DNA from 4 places in the Microbacterium sp. Y355 genome. Region 3 is predicted to be linked to each of the others. Evidence: predicted binding sites of a transcription regulator. Region 3 holds the regulator's gene; each other region holds the start of a gene.
The links. Region 3 encodes LexA, which represses DNA repair genes until DNA is damaged. Its sites were predicted from a motif close to TCGAACANNTGTTCGA; they were not measured.
Positions count from the first base shown of each region.

Region 1 (7,277 bases), on a different contig from region 3:
CCCTCGCCCTGGCGGCCTCTTCAGGCTCCGAAGCAGGATTCAGTTCATTCACGTAGCGAGCCCCCTCGGGAACATCCTGCCATGGAGGGGGCGGTGGCGCTGGATCGCGGTGCGGTCAGTCGAACTTTGGGCGCAATTCCTCGCAGACCTCGTCGAAATTGCGCGGCGTGACCTTCCAGCGTTTCTCGTCAGTGTCCTCGAATATCACGTTGTAACGTCCGGATACACGGTCGAACTGAACGAGAATCTTCACCGGCAACGTCTCATCCGGTTTGTAGTAGCTGTCCGTATACGCCTTTACCGCCGGTGCGACCGCCCACGGGTCTGAAGCCACGGCAGTGATGACACCGTCAGGAGAATACGTGTACCCATGAGCCTCGTTGAACTCCCCTTCGGGGAACTCGAGGATCATCGCGAAGGAGTCCCAACCACCGCTGTCGCCCTTCATGTTCTCGATCAGCGCTCGAATGACATCGGCTACGACGTTGTCTGGCATGACGTTTCCTTTGGGTCGATTCAAAGCTGGTCAATCCGGTCAAACGTCTGATCAGCGATGTTGGCGAAGCTCGGGTCGCGGACTTGAAGGATTCGGCCTGTAACTGGGTCGGACACCACATACACGACCTGAAATCTATCAGGTCGTATTGCCCCGGGCGGATCGACTGAGATGCGGTAGTCGACCCGGCAGCCCTCGGCAACGGAATCGGCCCACTCACTCTCCATCTTCTTCCACGCGCCCCGGTTGAGGTTGGCGATCTGTGGCACGATTCCTTCATCCGCGGTGTCCCCGAAGAAGCGATGCGCGCCAAGGTGCCCACCGTCGTCGCCTGGGTTGCCGAGATGGCCGACCGCGGTTGCATTGTCGCCGCGCGTCGTACCGCCGAAGTCCGCAAGGATCGTGCCCTCTTCCTGGACGGGCCGCTTCGAGTCGGGATCCCAGTACGTCGTCTTGGTGTTCGGGCTTCGCGGAGTGACGGTGCTGTTGAGATTGTCAGTGTCGCGTACCTTCTTCACCACGGCGTCGAGGTGTTCGGTGATCTTGTCGGCAAGCCGTGGAAGCTTGTCATCCATGTGGCGAGCGGCATCAGCACCCGCTTGCTTCAGTTGCCGTATCGCGGCTCTCGCTCCTGCGCTCATCAGGCGTCCCCTCCGAAATCGAGTGCGGAGAATTCCGAGAAGAACGTCGACGTCAACGTCTGAATATCCGCACCGTGCAGCTTCATCTCCGACTGCGCATCCTCCAACGCCTGCAGATCCGCGTAAAACTCATCCGAATCGCCCACAGAACTTTCCACCATCGGCGCATCCAAGATCGCATCAAGCACCGCAGGCAATTGCTCGGCCATCGGCTCAATCGCCATCGGCAGAAGCTGATTCAGCAACTGCTCCACTGCGATGTCCACCGCCGCATTCAGCAGCTTCTTCTTGATCAGCAGCATCGGACCCGCGCCCACCGCAGTGATCGGATTCGTCAACATCGCAACCAATGTGACCAACGTTGTCGTCACATCGACGATGACCTTCATCTTCAGCGCGAAGATCGCGTCTGCCCCGATATCCATCGCCGTCGACGCCGGCGGCATAATATCGATCAGTTTCTGCAGGTTCTGCGAACGATTCGTGTTCCATGCGCTCATCGTCGCGGGGCCCGTGTGACCCTTCATCGCACCGCCAAGGTCCCCATTGACCTTGCGATCCACAGCCTGAATCACTGTTTCCAAATCCGAACCAAAGGTGCGCACCAGGACAGCGCCCTGGCGCACCTCGTCCTCGTCGATATCCGGCCATTCAAAACCCAGCTTCTCCAACACCCAGACAAGCTCGTTCGGCAACATCATTCCCACGATCGCACCTCCTGGATCGACTGTATGATCCGGGCGCAGGCACCACCATGGGTAGCGCTTCCCACATAGCGGTGTCCGTGCACGCCGCTCACTCTCCGGGGTAATCGATCTCGATACTCGCGAAGCGCGTGTCTGGGATCAGGTTGATCTCGACCGTCGCACCATTGAGAGAGCCGGGTTCCAGTCCGAATCGTTCCTCGATCTCGGCGTGACTGAGACCTGTCAGATCGTTTGCCTCGCTAGCAGGAGCGAGGAATCTCGTGTCTCCTTGGCTCGTTTTGCCGTACTTGTCTGGGTCGTCCTGCCCGATCGCATCTTCATACAGCTCTTCGACGAACTGCCCCGGCACCTTCTTCGGCACGTCCTTGATCTCGTCGAGGACGTCGCCGGGGAGCGCACGAACGTCCTTGCCCAGCGACAGTCCGAGATCACGGGCAGAGTTGTAGTCCGGGTTGCGGTGTCGCGGCTCGTGTCCGAACGACTCGCGACCGCGTGTGACATCCTCGACGATTTTGTACTTCTTCGCGTGCGACGTGGACGGTTCAGCGCGGTGCTGCGGAGTGCTGTCGCGTCCGCGACGGTCCACGCCACGAATGCGGTCGGCATCTGCCCGGTGCTTTCCGCCGCGTTTGCGAAACGCACCCGCGAAACCCTGTTTGAACTCGCGCCCTGCGCCATCCACGGCATCCACGAGGTCTCGCATCAGCGTCTTCATCGATGACATCGTTCACTCCCCTGAGATCTGTAGGTTGGCGAGGTCTGCGAGCAGTCGATCCGTCAGATCCTCGACATCGGCGGCGTGCGCATCCATGTCGTCGGCTGCCTGGTCGAGAGCTACGAGATCCGCGTAAAACTCGTCCGCGTCGCCAACTGCGCCCTCTACGACGGGAGCGTCCAGCATCGCCAACACCAACCCCGGCACCTGTTCCGCGAGGGGTTCGATCGCCAGCGGCAGCACCTGGTTGATGACCTGCTCGAGCGTCGCCTCCATCGCCATCGAGAAGAGCTTCTTGCGTGCCAGGATCAGCACAGCGGCGCCGCCCAGCCCGAACGGCCCTGCGGCCAGCAACGGGATCAACTGGGCGAGAGTGACCGTGACGTCGATGATCACCTTCATCTTCAACGCGAGCACGATATCCGCGGCGAGGTCGATACCGGTGGCTGCGGGTCCGAGAATATCGAGCAGCTGTTGAACATTCTCGGAGCGGTTGCGATTCCACCCGGTCACATGTGCGGTGCCGGTCTGTCCGACCATAGCGGCACCGAGGTCGCCGTTGATGCGACGATCGGCTGCCTGCACCAGCGTCTCCATGTCGTCGCGGTAAACGCGCACGAGACCGGCGGCCTTCCACACCTCATCTTCATCGATGTCAGGCCATTCGAGCCCCATCTTGTCCATCACCCAGATGAGCTCGTTCGGCAGCATCATTCCCACGGCAACCACCTCCGGCTATGACGCTACCGAGGGGCGAGTGCAGAGGCGATGGGGAGATCAGCCCATCACGCTGGTATTTTCCCTTCAGTAATCGTTTAAAGATTCTAAGGTGGAATATCTTCTCGCTTCGGATCAAACCCTTCAATCTCAGGATATTTCCACTGTTTTAGAACAAATCTTCGATACTGACTCGATTTTGCGATAAGCTGAAGACATGTCAAAGCTGACCGTTCTGCACCAGGCGCTCTCTCGCCTTGATGAAGTGTGGGCAGACGCCAGCGAGGCAAATGACCTTTCGAGGGAACAGCTCATCGCGGTCACGAACGCGGTCGGCCTGTTGCAGCGTCGGTTGGATGCTGTGCATGTCGATGTGGCGGCGGGGATTGCGAGCGAGTCACGTCCTGAGCTCGGCGCCGACTCTCTGGCGAAGCAGCAGGGATTCCGTTCGGCGTCAAAGCTGATCGCGGCGGCGACTGGCGTGTCGACTGGGGACGCGTCGCGTCTGATCAAGGTGGGCGAGGCAACCGCGATCCGCACGGATCTGCTGGGCTCGCGCCTGCCTGCGAAGTACCCGCTTGTGCGGGAGGCGATGGAGGCCGGGACGCTCAGCGCGCAGGCGGCGGCGTTGATCATCGCAGTGCTGGAGCGGTGCCGGATCGCGGCCGGGCTGGAGCAGACGTCCGAGGGCGAGCAACTGTTGGTTGACGCTGCACCGGGACTCGCGCTCGATGAGGTGCGCCGACTCGTGGTGCGCGTGGAGGCATGGCTGGATCCAGACGGTATGGAACCGCGTGAGGATGAGCAGCGCGGCAGACGTTCGCTGACGTTCCACGAGCGTGGCGGGCGGTTGCACTTCGACGGGGACTTCGACGTCGAGACCGGTGCGCCGATCGTGGCCGCGCTCCGCGGTTACGTGTCCGCCGCGTTCGCCGCCCGCAAAAACGCCCCCGATCCGGATGCTCCGGATGCCGACCGCCGTACTGTCGCGATGTTGCAGGCCGACGCGCTCGCCCTGTTCTGCTCTCACGTCCTCGGTTGCACATCGCGCACCCCTGTTGCCGGAGCGACGGTCATCGTCCGCATCAACTATGCAGACCTCGTAAACGGCACCGGGTCGGCGACCATCGACGGCATCGACCAGCCCGTCAGCGCAGGCGCCGCACGGCGAATGGCCGCAGGCGCCGGCGTGATCCCGCTCGTCCTCGGTGGCGACAGCGAAATCCTCGACTGGGGCAGACACAAACGCCTCTTCACAAAAGCACAACGCCTCGCGCTCGTAGAACGCGACGACGGATGCGCGATGTGCAACCTCCCACCCGAGATGACCAAAGCACACCACCTGCGATGGTGGAAACGCGATCAGGGACGAACGGACCTCTCCAACGGGATCCTCCTGTGCGAGACCTGCCACCACCGCATCCATGACAACGGCTGGGAAATCCGCATCGACGGGTCGGGTATCACCGCAGGGGTCTGGTTCATCCCGCCCGCCTACGTCGACCCCGCACGCACCCCACGCTTAGGCGGCCGCGCACGATTCGACATCGCGGCCTGACTGTCCGCGACACACTCTCGATCGCCGGGAGCGTGGTCAGCGCGGCGGTTCTCCAGGCACGAAGTAGCGCAGCGGCGATAGGCCAGTGCGCACGACGGCCTCGCCAGCGGCATCGAGGAACTCGTTCATTGTCGCCACGCTGAGTGTGCCTGCCGGATCCGCGATGATCACATTGTCAACGACTGGCAGCAGCGTCGCGGTGCCCTTCGGCCAGGTCGCGAACGTGGTGGTGACACCGGTCTCGAGGACCTGAATCTTGGGGTCGGCGAGGTGAACATCGGGACGCTGGAGCGCCACGGTCTGCGCCTCGTACGCACGCACGCCGAACAAACGGAGTACGCGCTGGATGCGCATCTCGAGCGCCGGGAAACGCTCGAGCCACGGGAACGGTGCCCAGGCGCCGTCATCAAGGACGATGGGGTGAGCGCTCACCAACGGACCACCCGCGTCATACAGTTCCTCAGCCAGGTCTAGAACGCGTGCGATGCCGGCCTCGTCGTCGGCTCCTGCGATCACAAGTCGGTCACGCGACAGCGCGAACACGACCGGGGCGCCCTGAAGCGCCACCGCTGCGGCACGCGTGCGATCGATCAGCACTGCCGAAGCCAGCACTTCATCGTTGATGACGATCGTGCCCGCCACGACGTCGGGCAGTGCGCCCGCCGTTGCTACGGCCGCAGCCACCGCATCGCTGAACGGGCGTGACCATTCCTCTGCCTGCCCCCGAGTGACCGCCGCGCGAATGTCGCCTGCATCCAGTCCGACGAAGATCTCGCCGCCGACATACTCCACCCGAGGATGGGCGTCGCCCGGAGCCGTGATCGACAGCACTCCGAGCTCGCTCGCACCGTAGATGCGTGGCACCACGTTCACGTCGACGTTCCCAAATGCACCTGTCATGAGTCCTGCCCCTCTTCGTCCACCCTTGCCAGGGTATCTGCCGTCACAGACGCCTCCCGACGTGCGAACTCGACCACTTCCGCCCACGACCAGCTGAGGTCCAATCGCGGTATCTTCTTCGCAGGTCGGCGCGTTGACACCCAACCGCTCGGAACCACGTGCACGGCGATCATTGTCTTCGGGGCCGGTAATGGTTCGCCGTGAACGACCAGGACCACCGCACAGTCGCCGAATTCCCACCAGTCAGCTCGTCTGACTCCTGTGCGCACCAGCTCCGACACATATCGCCCACTCTGACCGGGCTCAGGGGCAAGATCGATCGCGATCGGATTGCCCTGCCTGTACGAGCATGAACTCCGAACATCGATCCAAAGCTCGTTGGCTCGATCACGCAGCTTTTGTCGTTCGGATGCATCCCCGTCACGCTGAAGTGGCTCCCAGGACAGCGGCACGATCCACGCCGCACCTTTCGACAGAAGAGGTACGTTGTTCGCGAGCCACTGATCAGTGCGGTCCAGCGTCAGTCCGGGGGCCGTCAGTCGAGCTTCGACGGCGCGAATGATCACTTCCCCGCTCACGATGAGCTTCTCCCCGCTGAATGAAATCACGGCGCCAGTACGGACCGAGTCAGGAGCAAAGGCCGTTTCGAGACTCATGGTCGCGTCGGCATGCTTTGGCTCGTTCCGGGCCAAAGTCCGGGGTTATAGTCATCGCCGCCGTTGGGTATGACGTTGCCATCGTTGTCCAAGATGGCCCCTACTCCGGTGGCGCTTCCAGGAATGTCAATCACTGCCTCTGGAACCCCCGTCGGCAGGTAGCCTCCCGGAATCCACTGGGCGTTCGCGCCGCCTTCGTTGCCGGAAGGCATGCGGATGTTGGCGAGTTCGGACGGATCAAAGTGACGGATTTCCAAGGGAAGCGGGTTGCCGTCCGCATCGAAGAAGTCACTTGGCTGCATCCCGAGCCGATCCGCAAGTTCAAAGGGATTTCCACCCGTCTCGTCAAGAATCTCCTGCAGCTGCGAGGTGGGGAACACGTAGGTGCTTCCCCCATTGCCTGGGCCCCATTTGTGCAGAGAGTCTGAGAAGTAGATCCGGCTCGCGCCGTCTTCAAATTGGGCGAGGTGATTTCGGATGTAGTCGTCGTCGAGGTACTCGCTCGGGTCGGGACGGTCGCCCTTGCCCCAGCTTTCGACCTGGTTCGGATTCCAGCCGGAATCCGTGTTCCAGCCATCCCGCAGCTCCTGCGGCACGCCGGTGTTGTCAAGATCAGTGACGTCGCTGTTGTTGCGCTTGTGCGCATTACCGTGCTTGCGGAACATCTCCGCGAGCTGCCGCACGTGAATCGGCATGCCATCAAGCGAATGCTTAATGGCATCGGCGATCTCTGAACCAGGACCCCTACCCATACTCAGTCTCCCCCGATGTTGAGCGTGGCGAGATCTGCCATCAGCCGCTCCGTCAAAGTCTCGATATCGGAGGCGTGCATTTCCATGTCACCCTCCGCTTGTTCCAAAGCCTGCAGATCGGCATAGAACTCATCC
Region 1 is NZ_JCAIUD010000001.1:2,103,960-2,111,236, forward strand. Features, by position in the region: gene AC1C2O_RS10150 (hypothetical protein) at 116-496, opposite strand; gene AC1C2O_RS10155 (DNA/RNA non-specific endonuclease) at 517-1,071, opposite strand; gene AC1C2O_RS10160 (WXG100-like domain-containing protein) at 1,137-1,811, opposite strand; gene AC1C2O_RS10165 (hypothetical protein) at 1,933-2,568, opposite strand; gene AC1C2O_RS10170 (WXG100-like domain-containing protein) at 2,572-3,273, opposite strand; gene AC1C2O_RS10175 (DUF222 domain-containing protein) at 3,494-4,834, shown strand; gene AC1C2O_RS10180 (hypothetical protein) at 4,871-5,734, opposite strand; gene AC1C2O_RS10185 (hypothetical protein) at 5,731-6,390, opposite strand; gene AC1C2O_RS10190 (hypothetical protein) at 6,387-7,085, opposite strand; gene AC1C2O_RS10195 (hypothetical protein) at 7,145-7,277, opposite strand, start outside.
Region 1: AC1C2O_RS10175 (DUF222 domain-containing protein) is a predicted target of LexA. The motif match lies at 3,447-3,462, and genes of this name have one in related genera.

Region 2 (7,277 bases), 110 kb from region 3:
GTGAACGGTGCGGGAAAATCGACGCTACTGGGGCTTGTCGCTGGCACCATCGAGCCGACCAGCGGTCGGGTCAAGCGCGGCACGACCGTCAAGGTGCAGACGCTGACACAGCGCATCGATGAGCTCACTGCGGTCTGGAACGATCCGGTGCGAAAGGTCATCGAGGGCCTTCGCACCGAGTACACGTTCGGTACCGGCTCCAAGGCGCAGGCGCTCACGCCAGGCCAGCTGCTCGAGCGTCTCGGCTTCTCATCCGCGCAGCTGTCGACGCCGGTGAAGGATCTCTCGGGTGGTCAGCAGCGCCGGCTGCAGTTGCTGCTCGTCCTGCTTGAGCAGCCGAACGTGCTGATCCTCGACGAGCCGACCAACGACATGGACACCGACATGCTCGCGGCGATCGAGGATCTGCTGGACTCGTGGCCTGGCACACTCCTCGTGGTCAGCCATGACCGATACTTCATCGAGCGCGTCACCGACCAGCAGTTCGCCGTCATGGGCGGCAAGCTCCGTCACCTGCCAGGAGGAGTGGATGAGTACCTCCGCCTCCGCACAGCAGAACAGAATGCTCCGCGGTCGCAGGGGGCCTCGACAACCGCTCGGGCATCCGGCCTTGACGGTGCAGCGCTGCGCGTTGCTCAGAAGGAAGTCGCGGCAGTAGAGCGAAAGATCCAGAAGCTGACGCAGCAGATCGACAAGGCGAAGCACGCTCTCGTCGAGCACGATCAGTCAGACTATGAGGGTCTCGCTGCCAAGATGAAGCGGATCAGCACGCTGCAGGCCGAGGTCGAAGAGCACGAGGCGCGCTGGTTGCAGCTCAGCGACCAGCTCGGCTGAGCTCGAGAGGGACCGAACCCGCGTCAGTCGCTCGTCAGGGATGGATGCTGACGCCGGTGCCCTCCGGCAGTTCGGAGAGCCTCGTGATCGCCGCTTCGTCAACGCGGATGCATCCGTTCGAGATGGCCCCGCTGCGATTGTCGTGATAGTGAAACGCGGTCACAGCGACGTTCGTGCCGCCGAAACCGTCGAGAACGGGCGACTGCAGCGACAGGTAGGCGATCGGGTGACCGCGCGTGTAATCGAACGAGGTGACCTCGGTCAGATGGATGAAGGATCGCCCGATCGGGGTGGGGGATTCTTCAGCACCCGATGCGAAGTCTGTCGCGATGCGCTCGGGAACGCCGGCGCGCACGATATCTATCGTGCGCGCAGACAAGCTCACCTCGACCGTGGTGTCCATGATCGCCAGTTCGACATCAGCCGTGCGCATCCATCCCGTCAGCTGCGCTGAATTACCTTCGGACGGGATGCTCTGGCGCCCAGTCAGCAGCACGCGCACCCAGTTCTCCTGCTGCTCCACCACGGCGACCGTGGTGCCGCCGTACCGGTGCTCCCGCGGCAGCGCGGCCACCGGCTCTCCGAGCGGATCGGCCCAGACCGGCGCGGCAGCTGCGATGGCGCGGGCTGTATAGCCGGCAAACGGCGCCTCCGGGTCGGTGTCGATCGGAAGATCCTGCAGCACGGCGAACACATTCGCCTCTGGAAGTGCGAGAGCGTCGTAGACGGCGGTGTTCGCCGGGAAGCCTGTCGGAGTCGGCGTGGGAGTAGGCGTCGGAACCGGAGTAGCGGTCGGCGCACTGGTGGCGGGCGAGGCGACGTCCGGAGAGGCGTCTGAGCGCGGCCAGACTACGGCGAGGACAATGACCAGCGCGACAACCAGGGCACCGATGACGCCGATGAGGGTCCACTCACGCGGCCCGAGCCGCTTCATGGCGCGTACCGTAACCTGCGGCGCGTCAAGAACTCACGGTGCTCGCCCGTCAGCGGATCGATGAAGCGCAGCTCTCTGGCGAGCAGTTGGAGGGGCCGTTCATGGTCGTCGGGCTTCTCGTCGGTGAGCACCGGGTAGAGATTGTCGTGCAGGATCCCGGTGCCCAAGGAAGCAAGATGCACCCGCAGTTGATGCATCTTGCCGGTGTGCGGACGCAGCAACGTGTGGATGAATCGATCGTTGGCATCGATCAGCTCGATGAGGGTCTCCGAGTTCGGCTCTCGTGACGGATCGACCTCAACACAAAGCTGACCGCGCAGCTTCTCGATATGGGTGCGAACTGTCACGGGGAACGGGTTCTCCCAGCGTTCGGGCCGTGCGGATACCGCCTCGTAGACCTTCGTGATCTGCCGATTCTGGAACATCACCTGGTAAGCGCCGCGCGTCTGCACGCGGGCAGAGAACATCAGCAGCCCGGCGGTAGCGCGGTCGAGTCGGTGGATCGGCGCGAGATCTGCATTGTCGAGTTGCCTCCGTAATCGCACGAGCGCTGAGTTCTGCACATACTTCCCGGCTGGGGTGCTCGGCAGAAAATGCGGTTTGTCGATCACGACGAGATCGTCGTCCTGATACAGAATCTCGGCGTGGAACGGGATCTCGGTCTCTGCCGGCGGCTCACGGTAGTACCAGACGAACTCCTCGGCATCCAGAGGAGTGTGGCGGGTCAAGGCTGAGCCGTCAGCGGCGACAATCTCACCGCGATCGAAGCGTTCGCGTAGCCATTCCGGATCGAGATGGAAGAAGCGTTCGACCATGTACGCGCTCGCTGTCGGCCAGGGGCCTGTGCGTGGCAGATGCAGGCGCGTGGCGCCGACGCCATCGCGGACGGGGAGCGGGGAGGACATCGCCATCAGGAGTCGTAGCTCAGGCTGAGCTTGCGCAGCAGGGATGCCATCCGGTCACGGTCGCCCCTGGTCAGCACTCGCAATAATTCGGCCTCGACGTCGACGAGGCGGGTGATCGCGGCATCAACCCTGATGAGGCCATCGTCGGTGAGCGTGACCAGGACGCTGCGGCCATCTCCTGGATCGGCCTCTCGGCGCACGAAGCGGCGCCCCACCAACCGGTCGATCCGGTTCGTCATGGTGCCGCTGGAGACGAGGGTCTGCTGCAGCAGCTGCTTGGGAGAGAGTTGGAAGGGTGTTCCCGCCCGGCGAAGCGCGGAAAGAACATCCCACTCCCAGGTCTCGATGTCACTACGACGGAACACATCGCGGCGTGCGCGGTCGAGGTGCTTGGAGAGGCGATCCATCCGGGAGAGCACCTCGAGAGGCGAGAAATCGAGGTCGGGGCGCTGGGTGTTCCACGCGCCGACGATCCGGTCGACTTCATCTGCCTCGCTCATCTGTCCATTATCGTCTCAGACGAACAGCTGTCTTCTCAGGCGAACATCACTCGTCGCGTCGGCTCATCGATGTACTCGCGTCCGAGCGGACTCGTCCACACCAGAGTTCCTTCTGGTTCCTGCCGAACGGTCCATCGATGACGGACATCGACATCAGGGTGCTTCAGGGGGTGATGACTCGAGCAGAATTCCGCGAGGTTGTTGAGTGATGTTGGCCCACCCAATGCGCGATCAAAATTGTGATCGATCTGGCAACGGACCGCCTTCACTCGGCATCCGGGGAATCGGCAGTGCTGATCTCGAGCCCGTAGATAGCGCTTCATCCGGTTCGACGGCACGTAAGTGTCGACGTTCGTGACCATTCCGCTCGGGTCGAGGAATAGACGAGAGAAACTCGGCGCATACCCGGCCAGCGTACGAGCGATGTCTGGATGGATCGGTCCGACTCCGTCGAGCTCAGCCATCAGATCATCGCGGCCCAGGAGCGTGTTCGCGGCGATCGTCACCTGGACAGAGGGGCGCAACGCCTCCATATCGGACCCTGTGAGGCATGACGGCATGGCTGTGAGCAGCAGGTCGCAAAAGATATCGGCTCGACGCTGATCCATCGTTCGATCGTCGTCCAGGGTCTTGGCCATGGCGGTCAGGCGGTCGATGATGGCGAACGCGATAATCTCAGGAATCACCGAGAGGAACTGTGCCATCGCATCGGAAGTGGACCGGGCCGAAACCTTGCGTTCTTCTCTTGCCTCACGGTGAGCCTGCTCGAGGCTCACGGGGCGGAGCGCCGCCGTCACGGCGCGGGCATGGACGCGTGTGCGTGCAGCCGTCGTCGTGCATGCGTACGGTACGACGTCGCGTTCGTACGCGGCGCGCAGGGTCGCGCCGTTATCTGCACCGTCGTGCGCTCCTTCTGGCGCAGCATCCAGAATCACTTCCGCATGCCGCCGGCTGATGCGGCCGTCGCGAAGAGCCTGGAGGGTTGCAGGGAAATCTGCTGCTAGCGCGACCCCGTAGCTGAATTGAATGTCCATTGTGTTCGGGGAGACGTGTCCTGCGGCCGCGAACTCGGCGACCATGGAGCGCTGCGCCATCGAACTGTAGACGATCGTGGGATCGGTCTCGTATGCGAGCAACTCGGCGCGTTCTGCGAGTGCCATGGCCCGCAGCGCTTCCAACGACGCGATCTGGGAACCCAGATCGACCCATTCATCAAGCAGATCAGCGCGACGGTCGGTGGCGACCGAAGGATCCGTTCGACGCTGCTCTGCGATGGGCATACTCCATTATCGAAGATCAATACGAGTAAGTCAAGATAGTGAGGCGTGAATACTCGTATATATCTCGGGTGCGTAGCGATACAGGATTTCATTGGTCAGGGAGTGCCCCCTCGGGCATGGCAGAATTGTCTCGCGGCCTCATCGCCGCGGTCCGCCGTAGTGTAATGGCAGCACGACAGCCTTTGGAGCTGTTAAGTCTAGGTTCGAATCCTGGCGGCGGAGCATGACGGAGAACAAGCTCGCGATCATCGTGCTCGCCGCAGGGCAGGGCACCCGCATGAAATCTCGATTGCCGAAAGTGCTCCATTCGATCAGCGGACGTTCGCTCGTCGGACATGTGCTGACCACTGCATCCCGTCTCGGCGCGGAGCGCATCGAGGTCGTGGTCCGTCACGAGCGCGACCGCGTCGTCGCGGTGCTCGCCGAGCAGTACCCGGACGCCATCGTCGTCGACCAGGACGAGATTCCAGGCACCGGGCGCGCGGTGCAGATCGCTGTCGACGCGCTGCCGGATGACTTCGTGGGTGACGTTCTCGTGCTCTCCGGCGACGTGCCACTGCTGGAGGCCGAGACCCTCCAGGCACTTGTTGACGCGCACCGAGGAGCCTCCGCTGCGGCCACTGTGCTCAGCGCGCTGCTGGACGACCCGACCGGCTATGGACGCATCATCCGCGACGCCACCGGCACCGTGGCGCGCATTGTGGAGCAGAAGGATGCCACGGCTGAAGAGGCGGCGGTCGCCGAAATCAACTCCGGCGTCTATGTGTTCCGTGCCTCCGCGCTGCGCACGTTCCTGACGAAGGTCGACCAGAACAACGCGCAGGGTGAGATGTACCTCACCGATGTGATCGGGCTACTGCGTGATGCGCAGGAGATCGTCGCAGCCGAGATCGCCGTGGATACCGCCGCGACCTTCGGCATCAATGACCGGGTGCAACTGGCTGAGGCCGGCCGCGTGCTCAACGACCGCATCGTGCGCCGCTGGCAGCGCGAGGGTGTCACGATCATCGACCCCGCGACCACCTGGATCGATGACGACGCGAAGCTCGCTGCGGATGTCACGATCCTGCCGAACACGATCATCTCCGGTGCGACCGTCATCGAATCCGGTGCCGTGATCGGACCAGACACGTCGCTGGTCGACACCGAGGTCGGTGAGGACGCCGTCATCCGCCGGGCCGATGTCACGCTCGCCGTCATCGGCGCCGGCGCCAACGTCGGACCGTTCGCCTACGTTCGCCCAGGCACGGTGCTTGGCGCGAACGGCAAGATCGGCACCTTCGTCGAGACAAAGAACTCGCAGATCGGTGAGGGCAGCAAGGTTCCGCACCTCTCGTACGTCGGTGACACCACGATCGGTGAACGAGTCAACCTCGGCGCCGGAGCGATCACCGCGAACTACGACGACATCGTCAAGCACCGCACCGAGATCGGTGACGAGGTGCACACGGGCTCGCATAACGTCTTCGTCGCGCCGGTTAGGATTGGTGCTGGTGCGAAGACCGGAGCGGGAGCAATCGTCCGCAAGGACGTCCCCGCTGGTGCCCTAGCCTTGAGTGTCGCCCCTCAGCGCAATGTCGAGGGGTGGGTCGAGAAGAATCGTGCCGGGACGGGCGCCGCAGAAGTGGCATCCCGAGCGAATAAAACCGCAGAGTAAGGCTGGTCATGGGGCACAAGAAGAAGACCGTTGAACTGGATCGGGACAACGGTGTGGCCCCCGGGCTCATCGCGAAGACCAAGAAGCGGCTCGTCGTCGCAGGCGGTCGTTCGCACCCAGAGTTGACTGCGGCGGTCGCCGAAGGACTCGGCATCCAGCCGGTACCCGTCGAACACCGCACGTTCGCCTCAGGTGAGATTTACGCCCGCTTCGAGGTCTCGATCCGCGGATGCGACCTGTTCCTCATTCAGACCTTCGGTACGCCGGTCAATGAGTGGCTCATGGAGACGCTCATCATGATCGATGCCGCGAAGCGTGCTTCTGCCAAGCGCATCACCGTCGTCGCCCCGTACTACCCGTACTCCCGTCAGGACAAGAAGGGTCGCGGTCGCGAGCCGATCAGTGCCCGCCTCGTCGCAGACCTGCTCAAGACTGCCGGTGCCGACCGTGTGATGAGTGTCGACCTGCACGCCGCGCAGATTCAGGGCTTCTTCGACGGCCCCGTCGACCACCTGTTCGCCAAGCCTGTGCTGCTGGAGCACTTCAAAGCGAACCTCACTCCCGAAGATCGTGAGACCCTCACGATCGTCTCGCCCGATATGGGCCGTGTCCGGGTGGCTGACACCTGGTCAGATAGCCTGGGCGCCCCGCTGGCGATCATCCACAAGCGCCGCGACCCGAAGGTCGCCAACCAGGTCTCGGTGCACGAGATCGTCGGCGCCGTCGAAGGCCGCACCTGCCTTCTCGTCGATGACATGATCGACACCGGTGGCACCATCGTCAAGGCTGCACAAGCGCTGAAGTCTGCAGGCGCGCGCCGCGTCATCGTCGCCGCCACGCACGCGATCTTCAGCGACCCGGCGAGTGAGCGTCTTCAGGATGCTTCGATTGACGAGGTCGTCGTCACCGACACCATCCCGCTGAGCGAGTCGCGTCGCTGGGATGGGCTCATTGTGCTGCCGATCGCCCCGCTGCTGGCCCGCGCCGTCCACGAGGTGTTTGAGGATGGTTCTGTCACCAGCATGTTCGGCGGCGACGCGTAACCGACCCTTCGATCAGCACAGCCCGCGCATAGCGGGCCGTTCTAATCTCGAACCCATGATCAGCTCGACTGTCCCGTCATCCGTTCGCAAGAGCGCAGCCGTCGCAGGTGTCGCAGGACTTCTG
Region 2 is NZ_JCAIUD010000002.1:266,432-273,708, forward strand. Features, by position in the region: gene AC1C2O_RS18305 (ABC-F family ATP-binding cassette domain-containing protein) at 1-834, shown strand, start outside; gene AC1C2O_RS18310 (L,D-transpeptidase) at 869-1,768, opposite strand; gene AC1C2O_RS18315 (pseudouridine synthase) at 1,765-2,673, opposite strand; gene AC1C2O_RS18320 (MarR family winged helix-turn-helix transcriptional regulator) at 2,679-3,173, opposite strand; gene AC1C2O_RS18325 (HNH endonuclease signature motif containing protein) at 3,209-4,453, opposite strand; tRNA gene AC1C2O_RS18330 (tRNA-Gln) at 4,604-4,675, shown strand; gene glmU (bifunctional UDP-N-acetylglucosamine diphosphorylase/glucosamine-1-phosphate N-acetyltransferase GlmU) at 4,677-6,110, shown strand; gene AC1C2O_RS18340 (ribose-phosphate diphosphokinase) at 6,119-7,153, shown strand; gene AC1C2O_RS18345 (FMN-binding protein) at 7,209-7,277, shown strand, end outside.
Region 2: AC1C2O_RS18325 (HNH endonuclease signature motif containing protein) is a predicted target of LexA. The motif match lies at 4,463-4,478, and genes of this name have one in related genera.

Region 3 (7,277 bases):
GCGTCCCGACGGCGGTCGAGGGGCTTTCCGACAAGGTGCTCGTCGGCGGAGTGATCGACGGTCACAACATTTGGCGCGGCGACCTCGCCGCCGCGTTCGAAACGCTGGAGGCGCTGGGGTCGCTCGGTGCGGCTCAGGTCGCGGCATCCACCTCTACCTCGCTGCTGCACGTCCCACACGACGTGACCGACGAGTCGAAGCTCGACGAGCGCCTCGCCAGCTGGCTCGCATTCGCCGACCAGAAGGTCGAGCAGGTCGTCGCCCTTGCTCGTGGCCTCGGCTCGGGCCGTAAGGCGATCCAGGCAGAGCTGGATGCGGCATCCGCGGCACTCGCCGACCGCAGCAACGCACCAGGTGTGCGTGATGGTTCTGTGCGCTCGCGTGCACTTGCCGACGACGATTTTTCGCGCGTCTCGTATGCCGAGCGTGAAGCGGCTCAGGAAACGGCACTCGGACTGCCGGCGTTGCCGCTCACCACGATCGGCTCATTCCCGCAGACCGGCGACATCCGCCGTGCCCGCGCTCAGTACATTCGTGGCGAGCTGTCGCAGGATGACTACGACGAGTTCCTTCGCCGCGAGGTGGACACCGTCATCGAACTGCAAGAAGATCTGGGTCTTGATGTGCTCGTGCACGGCGAACCCGAGCGCAACGACATGGTGCAGTACTTCGCCGAGAACCTCGACGGCTTCTCGGTGACGGAGAACGGCTGGGTGCAGTCATACGGCTCGCGCGCCACGCGCCCGTCGATCCTGTGGGGCGATGTCTCACGTCCTGCTCCGATCACGGTCGGATGGTCGACCTACGCGCAGTCCAAGACCGCCAAGCACATGAAGGGCATGCTCACTGGGCCCGTGACGATCCTCGCGTGGTCGTTCGTGCGTGATGACCAGCCGCTGGGAGAGACGGCGAACCAGGTCGCCCTCGCGTTGCGCGATGAGATCACGGATCTCGAGGCTGCCGGCATCGCCATCATCCAGGTCGACGAGCCCGCGCTGCGCGAGTTGCTGCCGCTGAAGAAGGCCGACCAGCCTGCGTACCTGGAGTGGTCGGTGGGTTCCTTCCGCCTGTCGACGGGTGGAGCGGCAGCCGCAACGCAGGTGCACACCCACCTGTGTTACTCGGAGTTCGGCGTCGTCATCGACGCGATCCGTGCACTGGATGCCGACGTGACCTCGATCGAGGCAGCGCGTAGCCGCATGGACGTCGTAACGGACATCGCAGAGGTCGGCTTCGACCACGGCATCGGACCTGGCGTCTACGACATCCACTCCCCGCGCGTTCCCACGGTCGAGGAGATCGAGTCGCTTCTACGTCGCGCAGTCGATGAGATCCCGACGCGTCAGCTCTGGGTGAACCCGGACTGCGGGCTGAAGACCCGCGGCTACGACGAGACCACAGAGTCGCTGCGCAACATCGTCGAGGCCACCCGTCGCGTGCGCGAAGACATCTCAGTAACGGTCTGACCCTCTGGCGGCGCTGCGCGCTCCGTTCTCGGCGCTGGGCGCCGCCGAGAACGCACAAACCGTCCTTCCCGAAGCATAGGAAGGACGGTTTCTGTGTTCTCGATGTGCGTACGTATGTATAGGTGTTCGGTCAGACAGCCCGCAGCACAGCAACGACCTTGCCGAGCACCGTGGCGTCATCGCCGAGGATGGGCTCGAAGGCGGAGTTGCGAGGCAGCAGCCAGGTGTGGCCATCGCGCTGGCGGAACGTCTTCACCGTGGCTTCGCCATCAAGCATCGCCGCTACGATCTCACCGTTTTCTGCGGTGTTCTGCGTACGGATGACGACCCAGTCGCCGTCGCAGATCGCCGCGTCGATCATCGACTCGCCAGTGACCTTGAGCATGAACAGATCGCCCTTGCCGACGAGTTGACGGGGGAGAGGGAAGATCTCTTCGACCTGCTGCTCCGCCGTGATCGGGACGCCGGCTGCGATCTGACCGACCAACGGCACCATGGCTGCGTCGCCCACGGGAGTGCTGGAATCGGCAGGGTTCTCACCGCTGGAGCCCGGCAGATCGATCAGCACCTCCATTGCACGTGTCTTGCCAGGATCGCGTCGTAGATAACCGCTGAGCTCGAGCTGACCCAGCTGATGCGTCACGCTCGATAGCGACTTGAGGTTCACGGCATCGCCGATCTCGCGCATGCTCGGCGGGTAGCCGTGCGTGGCGATGGAAGTCTGAATGACCTCGAGAATCGCCATCTGCTTCGGGCTGAGGCTTTTACGCCGGCGAGTGCGCGGAGCCTCTGGGTCGGGTGCGGAGATGTCGCTCATGGGTGCTCCTTTGTACGCGATTCCGGTGCGGCTCTTCGAATGTCTGAGGTCCGTGATGAGGTGTGTCTATCGAAACCGTATCCGAGAAACACCTTGATTAGGAAGATCTGTTCGAGCGTGTCGGCGATTTCAGCGGTTCGGTTTCGAATAATTCTTGACAGATGTTCGAATTCGAAGATACATTCGGTACGTAGCTTCGCATTCACTGCTCCCGGCCGAGTGGTGAATGCGAACGCTACGCCAAAGACGCAGAGGAGAATCCCATGAGCACCATCAGCATCACCGCAGGCGCCGCTGTTTCGACTGGCACCACGCGGCCTCGAATGACGCGGCTGCGAATGACAACTCGTGGGCGTCGCGTGTTGCTTGCCGTCGCGGCACTCCCGCTGGCTGCGGGTATCGGCTTCGCAGCAATCAGCGGCGGCTCTGCCATCGCATCGGGCGAATCGGCGAGCACGGTAACCTTCGACACCGTGACGGTCCTGCCTGGTGACACGCTGTGGTCGATCGCAGAGTCGCTCGCACCGTCGACTGACCCGCGCACCGTGATTGGTGATATCGAGCGACTCAATGTCCTCAGCAACGGTTCGCTCCAGGTCGGCCAGCAGTTGGCCATTCCTGCGCAGTACAGCAACTGATCTCACCGTTAACATGGGGAGGGTGACTTCTTCACTTGGCGACTTACCCCTCCGCGACGATCTTCGTGGGCTTACCCCCTATGGCGCTCCGCAGGTTCCACTTCCTGTCGCGCTGAACGTGAATGAGAATACTCATCCCGTTCCGGACGAGGTGGCCAGCGACATACTCGATGACATCGCCGTCGCACTGCGCGATGTGAACCGATACCCCGACCGTGAGTTCACTGCCCTCCGCGAAGGCTTCGCCCGCTATCTCGGGCACGGTCTCGACGCATCGCAGATCTGGGCGGGCAACGGATCCAACGAGGTGCTGCAGCACATCCTGCAGGCATTCGCAGGCCCAGGGCGCACCGCCTACGGGTTTGCTCCCACCTACTCGATGTACCCGCTTCTTGCGCAGGGCACGGGCGCACGGTGGCAGGTCGGCGCTCGTCAGCCCGACTACACGATCACTGCCGATGACGCTGCTGCCCAGGTCAGGGAGGCAGCCCCCGATGTCGTCATGCTGTGTAGGCCGAACAACCCGACGGGCACTCCGCTCGGCATCGATGTCATCGAGGCCGTCTACGAAGCTGCACCGGGTGTCGTGGTTGTCGATGAGGCCTACTGGGAGTTCGCCCCACGAGACGCCGTCTCTGCTTTGACTCTCCTCGAGGGGCGTCCGCGTCTCGCGGTGTCGCGCACGATGAGTAAAGCGTTTGCGTTCGCGGGTGCCAGGGTCGGCTACCTCGCAGCAGACCCAGCGTTTATCGATGCGCTGCGGCTGGTGCGTCTGCCGTACCACTTGAGTGCGCTCACGCAGGCTGCGGCCGTCGCGGCTCTCCGCAACTCGTCCACGATGCTGGCGATGGTCGACGACATCGTCGAGCAGCGCGATCGCATCACAGCGACGCTGGAGGCGCTCGGTTACCTGCCACACGAATCGTGGTCGAACTTCGTTCTATTCGGGGGAGTGGCTGATCCGCAGGCCACCTTCCAGGCTCTGTATGATCGCGGGGTTCTGGTGCGCGATGTCGGAATCCCGAACCACCTGCGGGTCACGGCCGGTACTGAGTCCGAGACCACGGCATTCCTCGATGCGCTGGCCTCGATAGAATCAGATTCATGAGCGCTTCTCGTACCGCGACCCGTACCCGCAGCACATCTGAGTCGACAGTTGAACTCCAGGTGAACCTCGACGGCACTGGGCAGAGTCACATCGATACCTCGGTGCCGTTCTTCGACCACATGCTGACGGCTTTCGCGAAGCACTCGCTCACCGACCTGACCGTGCGTGCCTCGGGTGACACAAACATCGATGCTCACCACACTGTGGAAGACATCTCGATCGTGCTCGGCCAGGCGATCGGCGAGGCACTCGGCGACAAGGCCGGGATCTCTCGCTACGGTGATGCCCTGGTGCCGCTCGATGAGGCGCTCGCGCAAGCAGTGGTCGACATCAGCGGTCGTCCGTACCTTGTGCACACTGGTGAGCCCGCAGGGTTTGAACACCACCTCATCGGCGGGCACTTTACTGGCTCGCTCGTTCGCCACGTCTTCGAGGCGATCACCTTCAACGCCGCGCTCACCGTGCACGTGCGTGTATTGGGCGGCCGCGACCCACACCACATCGCCGAGGCAGAGTTCAAGGCCTTTGCGAGAGCGTTCCGCCAGGCCAAGGCTCTTGACCCTCTGGTGATTGGCATCCCATCCACTAAGGGCGCGCTGTGACCCGCACTCCCACTGTCGCGGTCTACGACTACGGGTCCGGCAACGTCCACTCTGCGGTCAAAGCACTGATCGCTGCGGGCGCCGACGCGAAGCTCACTGGCGATCGCACAGAGGCGTACGAAGCAGACGGGCTGTTCGTGCCCGGTGTCGGTGCGTTCGCTGCTGTACGCGAGGCATTGATCGCCAAGGGTGGTGACCAGATCATCGATCGACGGTTGTCCGGTGGGCGACCGGTGCTCGGCGTATGCGTCGGCATGCAGGTGCTGTTCTCTCACGGTGTCGAGCGCGGACAGAATGTCGAAGGCCTCGGCGAGTGGCCAGGAACCGTGACAGAACTCGACGCGCCGGTACTGCCGCACATGGGCTGGAACACGGTCACACCAGACGAGGGCAGCGTGCTCTTCGACGGCATCGAAGATGAACGTTTCTACTTCGTGCACTCGTTCGCCGCGCAGCACTGGGAGCTTGATGTCATCCCGCCGTTCCCAAAGCCGAAACTGACCTGGACGACGTACGGGAATCCATTCCTCGCGGCCGTGGAAAACGGTCCACTGTCGGCTACGCAGTTCCATCCGGAGAAGTCCGGCGATGCCGGGATCCGCCTGCTGAAGAACTGGGTTCAGAGCCTCTGACGCGCCCGCGCCGTCGAACGCCGGACTTAGGTCCGACTCAGAATCCGCGGGCGACCGATGCAGCGGCCGCGAGCCAGGCGCGCTGAGTGTGCTTGGCCAGTCCTCCATAGTGGAGATGGCCATCTACCATTTCGTGGTCGAAGGGGATAGTGACGACGTCGCGAGCGAGTGATTGGTACCCGTCGACGACATGATTCACATCCGCCGCCGTCGCCTTCGGATCTGCCTGCGAAACCACGACCACCGACTGCTCGGCGAGCTTCGCCGAGCGCTCATCGCGGTCTTCGAGAGCCTCGAGCAGCAATGCTCCTGCTTCGGCGTGATCGTCGCGGGTCGTCGTCGCGACGACGATCTGATCGGCGCGATCGATCATTCGGAGCCACATGGGATCGGACTCGTCGTTGCCTGAGTCGATGATGATCAGCCGATAGAACTTCGCGGCCACGGCGTGGATAGCATCCACGTCCTCGGGGTTCAGGCGGTTCTCGTGCGCAAGCCTGATCGGCTTGGAACGCAGAACGTCATACTTCTCGCGGGGCTGGTGGTGCACGAAGTGCGCCAGATCTGCCGACTGTGCTCCGGTGCCGAGCAGTCGCTCCGCTTCGGGCAGCATCTCCAGCAGTGTGCGATCATGCGCGCCGGCCTCGGTCCGCCAGCCGAGCGTTCCGCGCGTCTGGTTGTTGTCCCAGGCGAGAACACCAGCGCCGCCGTAGCGTGCAAACACCGCGGAGAGGAGGATTGTCGTCGGAGTCTTGCCCGCTCCGCCCTTGCCGTTGACCACCGCGATCGTCCGCGGACCCGGCCAGTGCTGACTCACCGACAGCTCATCGTCTCGCGACGACTGCTCGGCCGCGCTGGGGGACAATTTGAGGCCCAGCTTGTTCAAGGTGCCGCGGGCGCCCTGGCGAGCGGGTTCTTCCGGTCGATCGGTCTGCAGGAACGATTGCCGTTCGCGTGCCTCGCGCTGCTGCTTTCGCGAGGACTGCTCTGCTTCCGGAGCGGGCGCGTCGATTTGGTCGGCGATATTGCCGTTCCTGCGATACTGCGGCATCGAGTCTGCGTCCGCGTCTGCGTCTGGACGGCGCCGTGATGGAGCCGACGGAACGGCAGAACCCAACAGCGGAACCGACTGGATGACTGGATGCTCGCCGCCGTTCGCTCGCGCGATCTCTGCGCGCGTGGGCGTGGCGAATTCAGGTGAATCAGACATTTCCTGTGAGCCTAGCGTCCCGACCTGATGTTCTTCTCTGTCGACCGGGACGCCACGCCACGTCGCCATATGAGTCGACTCGCATTTGAGGAGCGCCCGACCGCGGGGTACCCTCAGTTCTCGTGCCCGTCTACGGCGCCCTTCGCCCCACCCGAGGATGACATGAACGACTTCGCGTCCACACCCAAGCTCACACTTCTTCCCGCAGTCGACGTTGCCGGTGGCAAGGCCGTCCGTCTGACGCAGGGCGAGGCCGGCACTGAGACCAGCTACGGCGATCCGCTGGATGCAGCGGGTGAGTGGGTTGATCAGGGTGCCGAGTGGATCCACCTTGTCGACCTTGATGCCGCCTTCGGTCGTGGAAACAACACCGCGATCATTCGCAAGGTCATCAAGCAGTTCCGCGGCGTGAACATCGAGCTGTCCGGCGGTATCCGCGATGACGCCAGCATCGAGGCGGCGCTGGAGAGCGGGGCGACTCGCATCAACCTCGGCACGGCCGCACTAGAGAACCCAGAGTGGGCAGCCGATGTGATCGGTCGTTACGGCGAGGCGGTCGCTGTCGGATTGGACGTGCGCGGCACCACGCTCGCCGCACGCGGCTGGACCAAGGAAGGCGGAGACCTCTGGGAGGTGCTCGAGCGCCTCGAAGACGCAGGCTGCAGTCGCTACGTCGTCACCGACGTCACGAAGGACGGCACGCTGCGCGGCCCGAACCTCGAACTTCTGCGCGAAGTCACCTCGCGTACCCCGAAGCCCGTTGTCGCCTCCGGTGGCGTTTCCAGCCTCGATGACATCGCCGCT
Region 3 is NZ_JCAIUD010000002.1:381,353-388,629, forward strand. Features, by position in the region: gene metE (5-methyltetrahydropteroyltriglutamate--homocysteine S-methyltransferase) at 1-1,466, shown strand, start outside; gene lexA (transcriptional repressor LexA) at 1,597-2,283, opposite strand; gene AC1C2O_RS18870 (LysM peptidoglycan-binding domain-containing protein) at 2,547-2,921, shown strand; gene AC1C2O_RS18875 (histidinol-phosphate transaminase) at 2,935-4,029, shown strand; gene hisB (imidazoleglycerol-phosphate dehydratase HisB) at 4,026-4,631, shown strand; gene hisH (imidazole glycerol phosphate synthase subunit HisH) at 4,628-5,263, shown strand; gene AC1C2O_RS18890 (MinD/ParA family ATP-binding protein) at 5,301-6,473, opposite strand; gene priA (bifunctional 1-(5-phosphoribosyl)-5-((5-phosphoribosylamino)methylideneamino)imidazole-4-carboxamide isomerase/phosphoribosylanthranilate isomerase PriA) at 6,636-7,277, shown strand, end outside.

Region 4 (7,277 bases), on a different contig from region 3:
CCACCTTCGTGTTCGAGCACCCACTCGTAGGTGGATGCTCCCATCGCCAGCGCGCCGATCGTCTTTTCGAACTGCTGATAGGCCATCGCCCCGTCAGGATCGACATCTTGCTTCAGCAGCCAGTCGAGCGAATGCTCAGTCGTCGCGATGAAACCGTCGAGGCTGGACGCCGTGAAATAGTGAGTCGCCATACAAGCATGCTCGCACCCACCACTGACATCGGTCAGAACGCGGCCGCGGGATCCGTTCCAGGGCTGACCCATTGCAGGTCCGGATAGCGTTTGAACCACGAAACCTGACGGCGTGCGTAGCGTCGCGTCAGCGTCTGAGTCTCGGCGATCGCGTCTGCCTCTGACTTCTCCCCCGCCAGCTGCGCGAGCGCCTGGGCGTAACCGATGGCTCGCGGCGCGGTCGTACCCCGCTCCAGCCCTGCTTCGCGCAGCAGGGTGACCTCGCCCAGCATGCCCTGCTGCCACATCCGTTCCACTCGGCGATCAAGGCGTTCAACGAGTTCAGGGCGTTCGACATGTAGGCCAAGGATGCGTGTAGCCGCGTGCCAGAGCTGAGGCTTGTCCGGAAGAGCCGCACCGTGTGTCTCTGCGCCCTGTTCAATGACTTCCAACGCACGCATCACGCGACGGCCGTTCTTCGGGTCGATGCGCGCCGCCGTCACGGCATCGGCCAGCTGCAGCCGGGCGAAAAGTGCGGGAGCACCATACTCTTCGAGTTCGAGTTCGAGTCGCTCGCGTACCGCAGGATCGCGCGGAGGGAACTGGAAATCGAAGATCACGCTCGATACATACAGCCCGGAACCACCAACCAATATCGCGTCGCCACCACGCGCATGAATGTCGGAGATCGCGGCGCGCGCTAGGGGCTGGTACCAGGCGACTGCCGCGTCCTCCTCCACCTCGCGCACGTCGAACATGTGATGTGGGATGCCGCGGCGCTCGTCGATCGGAAGCTTGGCGGTGCCTATGTCCATACCGCGGTAAAGCTGCATGGCATCAGCGTTGACTACCTCGGCGGGATTTCCGGCGCTACGAAGAGTCTCGGCGAGGTCGAGAGCCAGATCGCTCTTACCCGTGCCCGTCGCGCCGACGACAGCCCAAAGGCGCGGCCTCGCGCCCAGGGGTGTGTCAGACACCGACGCGCAGAGTGGGAAGGCCCAGCGACACGGCGCGCGGAGCGCCCGGCTCACCAGCAGGTGTCGGAATACCGCAGGATTCCGTTTGTGACCGATCCCAGGCGTCACCACCTCGTGTGCGTCGAATGCGCAACGGCGCACCTGTCGGGTCATCGGCGAGCAGGTGGAAAGGCGCCCCGTGCGTGATCTTCACTGTGACCACGTCTCCTGGCCTCGGAATCTCCGATCCAGCCGTGACCTCGAAATGAACCAGCCGGTTGTCTTCGGCGCGGCCGGTCAGACGGTGCGTTGAGGCGTCTTTCTTGCCTTCGCCGCTGGCGACGAGAACTTCGACCTCACGACCGATCTGACTCTGGTTCTCTTCCAGCGCGATCCGCTCCTGCAGGGCGAGCAAGCGGTTGTAGCGTTCCTGTACCACTGCCTTCGGGATCTGATTCTCCATGGTCGCGGCGGGAGTGCCCTCGCGAATGGAGTACTGGAAGGTGAAGGCGCTTGCGAAGCGCGCCTGCTCGACCACTCTCATCGTGTCTTCGAAGTCTTCTTCGGTCTCGCCCGGGAAACCAACGATGATGTCAGTAGTGATCGCCGCGTACGGAATACGCTCGCGCACCTTGTCGAGGATGCCGAGGAACTTCGAGCTGCGATACGAACGCCGCATCGACTTCAGAATACGGTCGCTGCCTGACTGCAACGGCATGTGCAGCTGCGGCATCACATTCGGCGTCTCTGCCATCGCGTCAATGACATCGTCAGTGAAGGCAGCCGGATGTGGGCTCGTGAAACGAATACGCTCCAGGCCGTCGATCTCCCCAGCTGCGCGCAGCAGCTTCCCGAAAGCCTGACGGTCACCGAACTCGACACCGTATGAGTTGACGTTCTGGCCAAGAAGCGTGACTTCGATTGCACCATCATCTACGAGGAGTCGGATCTCGTTCAGGATGTCGCCAGGCCGGCGGTCCTTCTCCTTGCCGCGAAGGCTGGGGACGATACAGAACGTGCACGTGTTGTTGCAGCCGACCGAGATCGACACCCAGCCGCTGTGTGCGGAATCACGCTTGGTGGGCAGCGTCGAGGGAAACACCTCGAGAGATTCCAGGATCTCTAATTCGGCATCACCGTTGTGACGCGCGCGCTCGAGCAGGCCGGGCAGCGAGCCCATGTTGTGCGTGCCGAACACGACATCAACCCAGGGCGCCTTGTCGAGTACGACGTCTTTGTCCATCTGTGCCAGACACCCGCCGACGGCGATCTGCATACCGTCCTTGCGCCGTTTCACCGACGCGAGGTGACCGAGCGTGCCGTAGAGCTTGCCTGCCGCGTTGTCGCGAACTGCGCAGGTGTTGATGATGACGACATCGGCCTCCGCCCCGTCGTCAGCGCGGAGATAGCCCGCGCTCTCGAGCGAACCGGAAAGACGCTCAGAGTCGTGCACATTCATCTGGCACCCGAAGGTGCGCACTTCGTACGTTCGCTGATGTCCGTCAGCGTCGACGGCTGCCGACGAGGCCGTGATGATCGTCGGTTCACTGCGCGGAATAGTCATGATGAACCCATTCTACGAGCGGAATCTGAGACTATCTCCGAACCGTTGAAGAGCGTCACTACGAATCGACGAACCGTACGCCTCTGGTCGGAGTGCCAGATGACGCTTCGCTCAGCGCTGTACGCGCAGCGGTCGTGGCGACAGAACCGCCGTAGCCGCGACGGGCCAATTGTCCGACAAGCCGGCGCAGGGCTGTCTCAAAGTCGAGTCGAGACATCGAACGCGCCTTCGTGCGCGCAAACTCCAGCGCGCGCTCCGCATCGTCATCAGGCACTTCGTCCAGCGCCGCATCAATCACGTCGCGAGGGATGCCTCGTTGCGAAAGAGAGCGTGAGAGCGCCACGCGCCCCTGCCCCTTGCGCTCGATGCCGGAGATCACCAGCTGTTCGGCCAGCCCCACATCGTCGAGGTAGCCCCGCCGACAGAAGTCATCGATTACGTCATCGATTTGGGCGGCACTCAGTGCATTTCCACGAAGCACCTGTCGGGCCTCTGAGATGGAAAGCGAGCGCGCCCTCAGCTTGCGGACCAGAGCCGCTTCTGCCGTCTTGCGCGTGTCGTCATCGTCATCGTCTTCATCAATGGAGGTAGGGCCATCGACCGGCGCGTGCATCTCGCCACCGGTGGAATGCGCCCGCTCGGGCAGAGGCGACGACGGATCCTGAGCCGAAGCCGGAGCCGGAGCGGGCGCCGAAGCCGAAGCCATCTTCCCGCCGAAAAGAGGGATGACGGGGGCGAGGCGATCCTCGCCCCCGTTCGAGTTGATCACAATCAGGCCGGACGACGCTGTGCGAGCTCGTCAGCAGATGCCGGAGCGACCTCGGCGGACGCGCCGCCAATGCCGAGCTTCTGCTTGATCTTCGTCTCGATGGTCAGCGCGATGTCAGGGTTCTTGAGCAGGAAGTTGCGCGCGTTCTCCTTGCCCTGCCCCAGCTGGTCGCCATCGTAGGTGTACCACGAGCCGGACTTCTTTACGATCGTGTGCTCGACGCCGAAGTCGATCAGGCTGCCTTCACGCGAAATGCCGATGCCATAGAGGATGTCGAACTCCGCCTGCTTGAACGGCGGCGCCATCTTGTTCTTGACGACCTTGACACGCGTACGGTTTCCGACTGCATCGGTGCCGTCCTTCAACGTCTCGATACGGCGAATGTCCAAACGGATCGAGGCGTAGAACTTCAGCGCCTTTCCACCAGCGGTCGTCTCAGGAGAGCCGAAGAAGACGCCGATCTTCTCACGCAGCTGGTTGATGAAGATCATCGTGGTGTTCGTCTGGCTGAGACCACCCGTGAGCTTACGGAGCGCCTGCGACATGAGGCGCGCCTGCAGACCCACGTGCGAGTCACCCATCTCGCCCTCGATCTCAGCGCGAGGCACCAAGGCCGCGACGGAGTCAATGACGATGAGGTCGATGGCACCGGAACGCACCAGCATGTCTGCAATCTCAAGTGCCTGCTCGGCAGTGTCAGGCTGCGACACCAGAAGCGCATCGATGTCGACCCCGAGCTTCTTCGCGTACTCGGGATCAAGCGCATGCTCAGCATCGATGAAGGCCGCGATACCGCCATTGCGCTGCGCATTGGCGATCGCGTGTAGCGTCAACGTCGTCTTACCCGACGACTCAGGGCCATAGATCTCAACGATGCGGCCACGCGGAAGCCCGCCAACACCGAGAGCGACATCGAGGGCGATGGAGCCGGTCGAAATGACGGCGACAGGTGCGCGCTCGTCGCTGCCCAATCGCATGATTGAGCCCTTTCCGAACTGCCTGTCGATCTGAGCGAGAGCTGATTCCAGGGACTTCTCGCGGTCTGCGGGTGATGGCATGACGTGCTCCTCGTGTTCGCATGGTGCCGCCTGTAGGCTGTCGCGGCCGCCCCGACTGGGGCGAGCTCTCCGACAAGGCGTATGGCTTTTCGGCCTGTCTTCACCGTAGGAGGAGCCTCAGACATTGCGTCGGAGATTCCAGGAACGGTGGAAAACAACACCTCGAAACCACTTGTGCAGAACACTACGCGTATTTCGAACACATCTTCGACGACACGCCGAGTGTGTTGATCGACGGATGGGCGTGGAAAGACCGAGCCTTCAGCGCTTGCGCGACTCCAGCCGGCCGACGCCGTAGCGTCGTTCTGCCGGCACGTCGGTATCAATGCACAGCGCCAACCAGATCTCGCGCGGCGGCACACCCGCGTCCAGCGCGTCCAGCGCTGAGCGATTGCCCAGCGCCTCCAGAACGAGATCCTTCATCAAAGTGGATCCGCGCGCACCGAACTCAAGTTCGACCGCGCGAAGAAGTTCACTGCGTCGCATAGAGGTTGATCAGTGCAGCGAGAGCTCAGGCTCGATCGATGCCACGAGGTCATCCGGAACAACATCCGGGAAGACCTGAATGCCTTCGAGCACAGACATGCGGTCGCCGACCTCACGCATGATCAAGGAGATGGGTACGTCGAGCGCATCGGCAACCGAGGCGAGAATCTCGCTGGATGCTTCTTTCTGCCCACGTTCGACCTCGCTGAGGTATCCGAGCGCAACCGAAGCTTTGCTCGCGACCTGCCGGAGCGTACGCCCTTTCTGCAGGCGGAAGTCCCTCAGTACATCGCCGATTTCCTGTCGTACAAGAATCATCGGAACCTCCTCTCCAGTCCCCTCAACGGAGCTCCTTCTAAACGGATCGCCAGTCTAACCTGACTCCCTGATGAAAACGCTATCGTTTCACGCTGTGCTTTGGTTGTGAGCACATCTTTCATTGGCACATTAGACGCAACAGTCGCATGCACTCGGCTATTCCCGTACCTGGTGAAGCACGGCAGCGATCGCCGCATCCACAGCTTGCGCGCGGATCGCCGCGCGATCACCATCGAAAAGATATGCGTGGGCGTGCACGCCATCTGGCGTCGCGACGCCGATGTGCACGGTTCCCACTCGCTGTCCATCAGGCGAGTCAGGGCCGGCTACGCCTGTTGTCGAAATCCCGACATCCGCAGGTCGGCCCGCAACTTGGACAGCCGACCGCACACCCACGGCCATTTGTTCTGCGACCTGCGGGTGCACGGGGCCATGCTCGTCAAGCAGAGCGGAATCCACGCCGAGTAACGTCGCTTTGACCGGGGTGGCATACGCGACCACCGCCCCGAGAAATGTCGCCGACGCGCCAGGTACCGAGACGATCTCGGCGGCAAGAGCACCACCAGTGAGAGATTCGGCAACACCGAGCGTCCAGTTGCGCTCCCGAAGAACGGCGACTAACTCGGCGGTATCACTCATAGACGTCACTCATGCGGCGCCCGCGCACCACGCATCTGCGAGATGACGTAGTCGATGCCACTGGCGATCGTCAGGGCGAGCGTGGCGTACATCAGCACCACGCCGATACCTGTCCACCAGTCCATGCCGATCAGCTGATGAAGTGGCAGCAGCCACCACCCGAGGGCGACGCCTTGCAGTGCAGTCTTGAGCTTGCCCATCCACGCGGCCGCGACGATGTGGTTGCTCGAGACGATGAAGCGGTGCACAGTGATGCCCCACTCGCGGATGAGGATGACAATGACAACCCACCACGGCCATTCACCGAGGATGGCCAGCCCGACGAAGCCGGCACCGGTCAGCAGCTTGTCTGCGATCGGGTCCCAGAGCTTCCCGAAGTCGCTGACGATGTCGTACTTGCGGGCGAGATATCCGTCAACCCAGTCGGTGGAGATCGCGAGGATGAACAATCCGCCCGCGATCCAGCGAATGACCAGGTCGTCGAGACCGTAACTGCCGCCCATCAGGAGCAGTACGAAGAAGACGACTGCCAGCGGGATGCGGGCGATCGTGATCGCGTTCGGCAATTGCCGCGGAATCATCATCAGTCGCGTCCCGTCAATCCCCAGGCGTCTTCATCGCCGTCATCTTCGTTTACGACCGGTAGTCCTTCGAACTGCGCCTCAATCGGATCGTACGCCGGAGCGACCGGAGCGGCCGGAGCGACCGGAGCGGCCGGCATCGCCGGCGCAGCCTGCGCCGCAGGCGGGGCATTGGAGGCGGCGGGTCCATCCTCGCCGCGCAACTGCGCCATGACAGCAGACAGCTGTTCGGGCGCCACCAGCACATCACGCGCCTTTGATCCTTCAGACGGGCCGACGATCTCGCGAGACTCCAACAGATCCATCAGACGCCCGGCCTTCGCGAAACCGACGCGCAGCTTGCGCTGCAGCATCGATGTCGAACCGAACTGCGACGAGACGATGAGCTCAGCCGCGGCAAGGAGAACCTCGAGGTCATCGCCGATGTCCTCATCAACTTCCTTCTTCTTGGTCGGTTCGAGCGCTTCCTGCACGTCCGGACGATACTCCGGCCGCGCCTGCGCCGTGACGTGCTTGACGACCGCGTCAATTTCGCTTTCCTCGACCCAGGCACCCTGGAGGCGGAAAGGCTTGGAGGAGCCCATCGGTGAGAACAGGGCGTCACCCTGGCCGATCAGCTTGTCAGCGCCAGGCGAGTCAAGAATCACTCGGCTGTCGGTGACGCTGGTCACGGCGAACGCGAGTCGCGACGGCACGTTGGCCTTGATGAGCCCGGTGACGACATCGACGCTCGGTC
Region 4 is NZ_JCAIUD010000001.1:866,304-873,580, forward strand. Features, by position in the region: gene AC1C2O_RS04345 (dihydrofolate reductase family protein) at 1-191, opposite strand, end outside; gene miaA (tRNA (adenosine(37)-N6)-dimethylallyltransferase MiaA) at 224-1,147, opposite strand; gene miaB (tRNA (N6-isopentenyl adenosine(37)-C2)-methylthiotransferase MiaB) at 1,140-2,690, opposite strand; gene AC1C2O_RS04360 (regulatory protein RecX) at 2,749-3,396, opposite strand; gene recA (recombinase RecA) at 3,462-4,517, opposite strand; gene AC1C2O_RS04370 (DUF3046 domain-containing protein) at 4,779-5,003, opposite strand; gene AC1C2O_RS04375 (helix-turn-helix domain-containing protein) at 5,013-5,321, opposite strand; gene AC1C2O_RS04380 (CinA family protein) at 5,478-5,960, opposite strand; gene pgsA (CDP-diacylglycerol--glycerol-3-phosphate 3-phosphatidyltransferase) at 5,966-6,544, opposite strand; gene AC1C2O_RS04390 (FtsK/SpoIIIE family DNA translocase) at 6,544-7,277, opposite strand, start outside.
Region 4: recA (recombinase RecA) is a predicted target of LexA. The motif match lies at 4,713-4,728, and genes of this name have one in related genera.